3 regions of the Paenibacillus sp. P4_A7 genome follow, and region 2 is predicted to be linked to each of the others. Evidence: riboswitches for the same ligand, from Rfam matches in the RefSeq annotation. Region 2 holds a riboswitch; each other region holds the start of a gene.

Region 1 (3,277 bases), on a different contig from region 2:
AGGATTACATCCTGACTATCATATGATGATTGATTTCCCATTTGACCTGCCATATGACGTTTATCGACCAGATAAAAAAGAGGGAGAAAAGGAAGGAAAAGCGCCGATTTTGTTGTTAGATAATCAAGGAGAAATCAGTGAAATATCTGCTAAATCCGACATCGTTCGTTCTATTACTGGACTGCATCAAGGGCAATATCATTTGTACTACCCTGAGGAGCCGTTGAAGCAATCTGCGCATTTATTAAACAACTCGCTAAAAAAACTATTTAAACTCGATTAAAGGAGCCTAACATTAACATGACATTACTGTTTGATACCCATACACATTTAGACTCGACGAAGTTCGATGAGGACCGCACAGAGGTTATAGAACGAGCAAGGGCTGCAGGCGTACATATGCTTGTGAATATAGGCTTTAATCGCGAAACAATTCCGACGACTATGGCACTTGCTGAGCAATATGATTTTATTTATGCGGCTGTTGGCTGGCACCCAGTTGACAGTATAGATATGCTTCCTGAAGACCTAGAATGGATCGAGCGTTTATGCGCCCATAAGAAGGTCGTAGCTATCGGGGAAATTGGACTGGATTACCACTGGGATACGTCGCCCAAAGAGGTACAGCAGCGCGTGTTTCGAGAGCAAATTAGACTTGCACGCAAGGTTAGAAAACCAATTGTCATTCATAACCGTGATGCGCATGAGGATGTCATTCGTATCCTTCAGGAAGAAAACGCGGCAGAGGTCGGCGGTGTGATGCACTGCTTTTCAGGCAGCTGGGAGACCGCTAAGCAATGCTTGGATATGAACTTTTATATTTCATTTGGCGGGCCTGTTACTTTCCAAAATGCACGAGTTCCAAAAGAGGTGGTCAAGAGAGTTCCGCTCGACCGTTTATTGATCGAAACGGATGCCCCATATTTAGCTCCAAGTCCATATCGTGGGAAGCGAAATGAGTCTGCTTATGTGTCTCGAGTAGCTGAGACAATAGCCGAATTATTAGGCAAAACAGTAGATGAAATCGCATCAATTACGAGTGAAAATGGAAAAAAATGTTTTGCTATTGAGTGATATTGCGTGTATTCGAGAGATTTAGGGACATATAGGGCGTAAAAACTGATTTTTAAGCGAGTATTCGCCGATTTTTACCATCATTACCCCTCTTTTTAGCTAAAATCGTCTTTTATCGCATCTTTACAACTAGGCTCAGATGAAGGTATGATTCATCTCAGAGCATTAAACATTTGTATTGGATTTCCAGTTTACGCTTAATCTCCATTCGGAGAGCGGGGGAACCAAATGCGGGAAAATGTACCGCATTTTGAATTCTTCAGGGGTGAATTTCATAGCCGATGCCATGAGCATTGTACTACGAATAGGGCTGCTCTCTTGCCCGAATCCGTCAGCTAACCTCGTAAGCGTTCATAGAGAGTGATCAAACCTCGTGCCCTTTTTTTCTGTATCCCTAGTGTAAAAACCCGGGAAGCCACGAAACAGATCCTCTGTCGACGGCTTCTTTTTATTTTCGAATAAACCGGATTTTGTCKACATAGGGTTAGAGATGGGGATGGGAGGTTAGATAGCATTACTGGTTTGCGTGCTTGCACGCCAATATACTATAGTCGCGTCAGTTGTATCATGCGTAACACTTGGCGGCGGGGCTATGAAGGAGGACCGATGAAGTGGGATTATTCCAAGTAAAGGACACCCATGGGAAACGATCATCCAGCATGTCTTTCGCATTGCGATGGAAGCGTGAAAACTTGCGTTTGATTCTTTTGAGTGCTATTATCTCAATCGCTATGACTTTCATGTTTTTGGTGTTGTTGTACGGAACGGCTGTCAAAAGCGTCTCCGTAGTAGTGAATGGACAAGAAACCGTTGTTGAAACGAAGCAATGGGTCCTGCAACGCCTACTGGATGAACAAGCTATCGCAATTGGACCACATGATGAGGTGTCAAAGCCGCTTAACGCGGCGATAAAGGACGGAGATCGTATTGAGGTAACTCAAGCGATACCGGTAATTGTGAAGGCTGATGGCAAGGCATCGACTGTATACACGACAGAGAGAACAGTGCAGGCGGCGATCGAGGAATTAAATATTCCTGTTCGTGGTCAAGATAAAGTATCACCTCCGCTGGAATCAGTCATTAATGCGGAAACGACGGTTACTGTAGTTCGTGTCGATACGAAGGTATCGGAAACGAAACATGTATTGCCGTTCTCTATCGTGAAGAAAGACGATCCAACGCTGGAAAAGGGTAAGGAAAAGCTAGTGAAGACCGGTAAGGAAGGGCTTGTTGTCGAGCGAATCGAGAAACAATATGAAGATGGTATATTGGTATCAAAGAAGTCGGTCAACAAGGTTGTGCAGACAGCATCAGTCGATCAGGTTGTAGCAGTCGGCTCAAAGAAGGAAGAGCCTAAAGTATCGGTACTTTCAAATAAGACTCAAAGTGTTCCAACACTGACTAAGAATGGTGTAAAGCTTAAGGCGAAGAAGGTAATAAAAAACTTCACCTTAACTGCCTATTCTGCAGATGAGGAATCAACAGGAAAGGATGCTTCGCATCCTTGGTATGGAATCACTGCATCAGGTACGCGTGTGAAAGAAGGACGGACCATTGCGGTTGACCCGAAAGTTATTCCTATTGGTTGGTGGGTATACATCGAAGGTATAGGTTTCCGCCGTGCAGAAGATAAAGGCGGGGCCATTAAAGGAAATAAAATCGATATTTATTTTGATAGCACTAAGAGTGTCGATAAGTTCGGCAAGAAGAAGGGTTACACAGTCTATTTATTAGGACCAAATAAACCTACTGCAAGCTGATTTATGGGGTCATCATCATCATATCGTAAATTCCAATTAAATATGCCATCATAAGGAGAGGCAATGCCTCTTCTTTTTGTATGTTTGCGGACTAGTTAGGTTAATAGTAACAGTAAAGCAGTGGCCATCCTTAGATGTTAAAGCAAGTGAAATAATTAAGGAAGGGAATGGTCTTCGTGATCAAAGAGATCATTGTCGTTGAAGGTAAGGATGATACCATAGCTATAAAACGAGCAGTAGAAGCGGATACGATTGAAACGAATGGGTCGGCAATTGGTGAGGATGTATTGCGGCGGATTGCTCTGGCTAACGAACGGCGCGGCGTTATTATTTTTACGGACCCTGATTATGCTGGCGAGCGGATTCGCAAAATTGTTGCGCGTCATGCTCCGGGCTGTAAGCATGCTTTTTTACCGCAAGAGAAAGCTTTGTACAAAGGGGAT
Region 2 (3,277 bases):
TCCCAAATCGGTAGCTAATGCGAGCGCCGTTGGTGCTAGGATGATGAACGGATGGACCAAAATCACAATCGCGATCAATTTCATTTCGCGAGCTTCGATCTTCCGTCCGAGAAATTCTGGTGTCCTTCCGACCATCAAACCAGCAAGGAATACAGCCAGAACCGCGTACATCAGCATGTTAATCAAACCAACGCCCTTGCCGCCGAACACGTTGTTGAGCATCATTAGTGCTAGAGGTGTAATGCTGCCAAGCGGCGTCTGCGTGTCATGCATATTGTTGACACTGCCTGTTGTCGCTGCTGTGGTTACGGTTGTGAACAGACTGGATTGGGCTAAACCGAAACGAACCTCTTTTCCTTCCATGCTTCCTTGGGAGGCATCGATGCCGAGCTCGTTCATAACAGGGTTGCCCTTGGTCTCGGAGAAATAATTGAGAGACAAGAAAGCAAGAAACAAAATCATCATGGCCGAGAAAATAACCCAGCCCTGCTTGCGGTTTTTGGCAAATAATCCGAACGTATACGGCAATGCAGCCGCTAAGCACCACATCGATAAAATATTGATTACATTAGTAAGCGGGTTTGGATTTTCAAATGGATGTGCGGAGTTAACTCCGAAAAACCCTCCACCGTTTGTTCCTAAATGCTTAATCGATTCAAGTGAAGCGACCGGACCGATTGCTATTTGCTGCTCTGCACCTTCTAAAGTCGTTACCTTTAATGTAGAATCGAGCGTTTGCGGAACCTGCAGCGCCACAAGCGCTAACATGACGATGAACGCAAGCGGTAAAAATACACGAACATTCGCTTTTACAAAATCTTGAAAGAAGTTTCCGATCGTTCCGCCCTTGCTCGTAATGGCTCTTACGAATGCAATGGCTACACACAAGCCTGTAGCGGCGGAGGTGAACATCAGCATCGTAATAACAGCCATTTGCGAGAAGTAGGACAAGCCGGTTTCTCCGCTGTAATGCTGAAGATTTGTATTCGTCATAAAGCTAATAATGGTATTGAATGATAGCGTCTGTTCCATGTTGTCGATACCATTCGGGTTAAAGGGCAGAAACTTCTGCATCCGTAATATAAAATAACCGAAGGCGACGAGTGCAATGTTCGTAATAATGAAGCTAAGTGCATAAACTTTCCAAGTCATTCCCTTGCGATCTTTTAAACCGAGCAGCCAATAAATAGGGCGTTCTGCAAAAGAGAACCATTTATCCGTCCGGTTTTCTTCGTTTGAGAATACGTGAAACAAATAGGTGCCCAAAGGTTTAACGAGCAGCACCAATATGATAATAACGATAGCAATTTGAAAAATGCCCATGTTTTACATATCCTCCTCAGAGAGCTTTGTTGAAAAAAGTTAAAATTTCTCTGGGTTAATTAAGGCGTAACCCAAATATACAAAGATAAGCACCGTAAAAATGTAGACGATGATCATTTTCGTTCGCCTCCCGAATCCTGAATAACGCGTTCGCACCAAAATAAAAATGCGGAAAATAACCCAAAGGTCGCGGCTAGAATCAATACCATGTACACATCCAACATGTACGTTCACTCCCCGTATTTTCGATTATTGAATTCCATCATTCCATTAGCATTCTGCCAAGAAACGATACCTCGCTGCTCGTGGTATAGATGATATAATTGGCCCCCACAGCTTTATAAATCATACGAGGGTTATTCGTGTGTGTAATGACGTAAATCGGTTTAGACGTCCATTTCCTGCAGAGCTGAATATATCGGCAGCATAGGGTAAAGCTTCTTTCGAATAGGAACACTTTCCCTACAGAGAAATCGGGCACAGTCCAAGTGTTTATATCTTTCGTATCTACCATCAGAATCCGCTTCACTCCAAGCAATTCCATTCTTCGCTTTTCTTCGGAGTTGTTCACGATTGCGGCGACAGGAAATCCTTGAGCGATTAGGTGACGAATGAAGCCTTCGCCTGTATGGTTCGGTGCAGATACAAGGATGTATTCTGGTTCTATCATTTCGATTCTCCTCCTGGTTAGTTGAAGAGAAGACAACAAAAAAGAAGCCTGCTAGAAGAGGAACTCTTCTCGCGGCTTCTGAAGGCACAGGAAATAAATCCGTGACTTTCGCACGATAGTCGTTGCCTCTCTCGATACGCTTGCGAGGTTAGCTGTCGGATTCGGGCGTGAGAGTCGCCCTACCTATGTACAAGTAGCTTGCACATAAGATTCACCCCATGCGCCGGATACGTTGTCCCGCTCGGACTTCGATGATCACGGCTGCTGTTGGTTCCCCCGTTCCTTTGTTCAAGGATTCAGCGATAAAGATGCATGGTGAAACATATTTTCTATATTTTAAAAAACCACAGCCTTTACGCCCTGTGGTCGTAGCTTCCGATTACAAGCTTCATCATCCTCTCTCTCCAAAACAACACTTATCAAATGAATGAATCCTCATTTATAGATGCTGCCTATACCACGCTTACGAGGTTAGCTGACGGATTCGGGCGGTGAGAGTCGCCCTACCCAGTCCTCAGGAATGAACTGCATTCCTGTGACCGGGATTCACCCCAAGCATCACACCAGAACAGCTCTCACACCGTCCGTGCAACACTTTCATGTGGTTCCCCCGTTTTTCTTTATAGATAAGGATTTATAAGTATTCACTTATAAACGTACTTATCTATCACCGCGAAACGAAAGCTTTTGCCGTAGAAGACGGCGACAGCCGTTTACGCTTGTGAAAATTAAGCGTTCTAAGAAGGAAACGTTGTATGAATCCTGAGATGAATCATACGCCTGACAAAAATTTCTGTAAAGAATAACTATGATTCAAATTTTACAATAAACGGCACTTAGAGGGATCTTATAACCATCACACCCCCTATATACTCCGTGTAGCTAGTATTATCTCGGTATCTCTTGCTTATTGCAAAATAGTCAGCTTGAAGAAGCAATATGGCAGATAATAAAGGCATGATGTAGATTGATGCGCTTTCATCGACTAAATTGGTGGAATTATAACCAAGGAATGCTCAAATTGGGGTTTACATTTTTATACCGCCGGAGTAATATTCAGTTCAATACCATACTGATTCAAATAAGGATGGGCATCTGCTGCTTATCCAAAACGCATAAATCCCGAATAGGGATGCGGGGGATCCAAACGAAGGTATTCGTAAGCTAGAATCCCTCATGGGGTGAATCCTGTAAGGCATGCTGAAAGCATGTCGCAGGTAGGGCGCTCGCAAGCCCGAATCCGTCAGCTAACCTCGTAAGCGTATTGTGAGAGAACCGTTACCC
Region 3 (3,277 bases), on a different contig from region 2:
ACATCGCAGTTACCATCCGCAGTCGATTCGGGAGCTCGCCCGTCCGGTTAAGCTGAGTCATTGCGGCATCGATAATAGGTATGCCGGTCGCACCGGCAGCCCATGCATGGAAGCTGTCGCTCGATAGAGCAGAAAAATCAAATAGATGCTCATAACGGAAAAACTGGTCATGATACTTAGCTTGATATAAATAAAAGTCACGCCATGCCAGCTGCCTAAGCCATGCGTCCGCGCCTGGCAATCCAAGCGTGGTCTCATAGGCTTGACGTGCTGAAATAGCTCCCGTATTCAAGAAACGAGAGAGACCGCTCGATTGCTCTTCAGCGTAAGCATCACGGCTATTCGCATAGATGGCTAATCGTTCTCGAACAAATCGATCCAGCTTGCCAGTGGATTTAGCGGGGCCATATCCGGCCGTCGACTCACCAAGCGCACAAGAGGCATGATTAGGCAAGGAGAAGCGGGATGAGATACTTCCACTTATTTCACATAACGTAGTAAGGTCGTGAATGGTTGCTGTGCCCATAGGGGTATAACTTTGCAGCATGTAGCTGCTCCACATTCGGTAGAATGGCGTAAATACTTTGTAGGGTTCAGAGCGTCTAGCAAAAGCTTGAAAGCTCTCTAAATCAGCAAGCGACGCATCCTCAATAGACAACCAGCGACTGCCTAGCTTAAACGCGGCTTGCTGCAGCCTCTCATCGCGGCTGCGGGAGTAGGGGGTATAGTCTGCATGCACGATAATCTCATCAATGGAATGCTGTTGCAGCAGCGCCTCTACGATCTCTACTGGATCGCCGTATAAAACATGCAATTCTTTCTGAGCTTCGGAGTAGCTATGCAATAAGGAGGCTGCTTGGCCAATGAAATTACGTCCACTATGGCTTGTGAGCTGACCTTCACCTGTTAAAATCGGATCTAATATAAGTAAATGGATGCCCATTGTATTCTTAGTGCGTAAATAATCAAATGCGCGGAGATCGGAAACGCGCAAGTCCTTGCGATGAATAAATAAATACATCGGATATAGCTCCCTTCAAAGCAGCAGGTTATAAGCTTATCCCACTCATCAGTGAAATAGAAACAACAAAGCCGCATGTGGTTTGTCGACAAGGACAAACTACTGCGGCTTGGCTGTAAGAACTTACTGTAGCATCCTAGGTAGAAGGGTGCTTACTCTACTTTATTGTTCGTCAGCAAATTTCTCGAAAGTGTCCATTGACATCACACGACGTGCTGTCACGAAACGTTTCTCATAATAAGAGGAGTCAAGTTTGTCTGTTACTACCCCTCTGGATGTGGAGGCGTGTGCAAACTTACCATCTCCAATATAAATGCCAACATGGGATATAGCGCCATTATTGCCGCCAGACGTGTCGAAGAACACGAGATCTCCCGCAATTAGGTCTGCTTTAGCGACCTTCTTGCCTGACTTACCTTGGGATGTAGATGTACGGGGAAGATCCACGCCCATTTTATCGAACACATAGGTAGTAAAACCGGAACAATCGAAGCCTTTCGACGTATTTCCTCCACCTTTGTACGGGCTACCAATAACATCATTGATATATCCGTCTAGTTTGGAGTCTGCGAAAACGCTTCCCGCTTGAAAAGTAAGGATGAGTACTAAACCTAAAAGTAATGCGCTAATCTTCTTCAATTGTAAAGCTCCTTCCAGTGCCGACGAGGTTAGCTGTGGGGTTCGGTTGAAGGTTCCCTATGATTCCTCAGGCGCTGAACGAGTCAGACGTCGGAATCAATTCACCCAAAGTGGTTCCCCCGTTTCCCGTTAGGGAATTTGGCAGGTTTGTATTGCTTTGAAGAATTATTCGATTATTTTCATTGATCTCCTGCCTTTACTGTTAATTTCTAATAATTCTCATGGAACTTTCTGACTAAAAGGTTCGTTTAAACATTTTTCATGTAATATAAACATCTTTGAGTAGTTCTTTCTAACTAAAAAGGAATAACTCAATTTCATTAATTATGTATACACTCCTTAAAATATACCGAATAGACCGGTAGCTCCTTTGCTGCATGGACAAGTTGAAATAGCTAGAAAGCACGATTCTACGCGGTTTTACATTGAAAGATTAGAAAATTTTCATACTAAAAAGCCTCTCAACCTACGCTGCAGCGCAGAAAGGGAGGCTCTAATAACTAGTTATTTCATTTGCAAGGAATCGTACTGCGTTGCGATCGTCCATACCTTCATAAGCGTGCGTACTAGGTTATAGCCTTGATGTAGGATGAGTGCGAACAGTCCGGCCCAGATTAGCGATAGACTTGTAACGACGAGTCCAATTCCTGCACCGATAGCCCACATGATCAACGAGATGGAAGCATAGGTAAGGAAGTTTTTGATGGAATGCCATAAGTAGCGGAACACGCCCTCGCCTGATACAGCACCGAATTGCATCGCTAGAAAAAGCAGATGAAGCACTGTTGCCCATAGAATCCATATTACGGTACTAGGAAGCATCGTTTGTAGTAGATTGGGTACCGAGCCGCTATGCAAAAAGGAACCGAAGGCGCGTGGCAGCAGCCACCAAGCAGGAGCTAACGTAAGTACAGTTTCCACCCAGTATAAGAGCAGAACGGGCTTCCAGGCCTTCTTAATGCCTTCAAGGAAACGGGTGCTGCCGTTACTTCTGGCTTGGTGCAGAGAATAGAATAGTCCGGCATTGAACAAAGGTGTCAGCAGCATCCGAATGGCGAACAGTCCACCAAGCATCCATAAGTAGGGAGACACCAGATCCGTTTTGATTAGCTGAAACTGGGCTTCTGTCATGAACAGCTGAACGGCGTTATCAGATGGAGAAGCGCTGGGGAAACGTCGTAATAGCGGCGCTACGACAGAATCAATAAAACGGTACAGAAAGAACCCCCAAAGCAATTGATACAGAAAAAGTAAGATCACGAGATAAAAATGTTTGACTGCCAGGGACCAGCCTTGCTTCATATATATCTTCATCTTTTATCGCTCCTTGAACCCATATACTTACCAGCTGAATGACCCAAGCAGCCCTTCAATCAATTTCGAAACGCCGAGGCTCCACCTTGTGCGTGTTTCATCAGGCAACTGCGCTTGCATATAGTTGTTGATCAGCTTGTTGTCTAGTACATTTCTGTGTTCTGGATCGACGACGGCCCATACAAGTGGAGCAGTGTGAACCTGCTTATATTGAATATGAGAGCTGTCTGCATTCCATTGCTTTGTTACGGTCATGCCGTCTTTGAACTGCATAGTAATTGGAATCGAACCGTTGATACCACC

The links. A riboswitch is a leader RNA that binds a small molecule or an ion and turns the genes downstream of it on or off. The one in region 2 is predicted to bind cyclic di-AMP.
Region 1: another riboswitch for cyclic di-AMP. It lies ahead of AC1DWN_RS01640 (ubiquitin-like domain-containing protein); the one in region 2 lies ahead of AC1DWN_RS03265 (hypothetical protein).
Region 3: another riboswitch for cyclic di-AMP. It lies ahead of AC1DWN_RS13585 (C40 family peptidase); the one in region 2 lies ahead of AC1DWN_RS03265 (hypothetical protein).

The regions. Positions count from the first base shown of each region.
Region 1 is NZ_JBFUHJ010000005.1:60,433-63,709, reverse strand. It holds gene AC1DWN_RS01650 (HD domain-containing protein) at 1-283, shown strand, start outside; gene AC1DWN_RS01645 (TatD family hydrolase) at 301-1,074, shown strand; cyclic di-AMP (ydaO/yuaA leader) riboswitch at 1,259-1,440, shown strand; gene AC1DWN_RS01640 (ubiquitin-like domain-containing protein) at 1,686-2,834, shown strand; gene rnmV (ribonuclease M5) at 3,011-3,277, shown strand, end outside.
Region 2 is NZ_JBFUHJ010000011.1:27,541-30,817, reverse strand. It holds gene kdpA (potassium-transporting ATPase subunit KdpA) at 1-1,323, opposite strand, end outside; gene AC1DWN_RS03270 (potassium-transporting ATPase subunit F) at 1,363-1,440, opposite strand; gene AC1DWN_RS03265 (hypothetical protein) at 1,586-1,993, opposite strand; cyclic di-AMP (ydaO/yuaA leader) riboswitch at 2,115-2,305, opposite strand; cyclic di-AMP (ydaO/yuaA leader) riboswitch at 2,439-2,636, opposite strand; cyclic di-AMP (ydaO/yuaA leader) riboswitch at 3,096-3,271, shown strand.
Region 3 is NZ_JBFUHJ010000085.1:11,362-14,638, forward strand. It holds gene AC1DWN_RS13580 (cryptochrome/photolyase family protein) at 1-1,021, opposite strand, end outside; gene AC1DWN_RS13585 (C40 family peptidase) at 1,184-1,660, opposite strand; cyclic di-AMP (ydaO/yuaA leader) riboswitch at 1,664-1,814, opposite strand; gene AC1DWN_RS13590 (hypothetical protein) at 2,165-2,974, opposite strand; gene AC1DWN_RS13595 (M1 family metallopeptidase) at 3,002-3,277, opposite strand, start outside.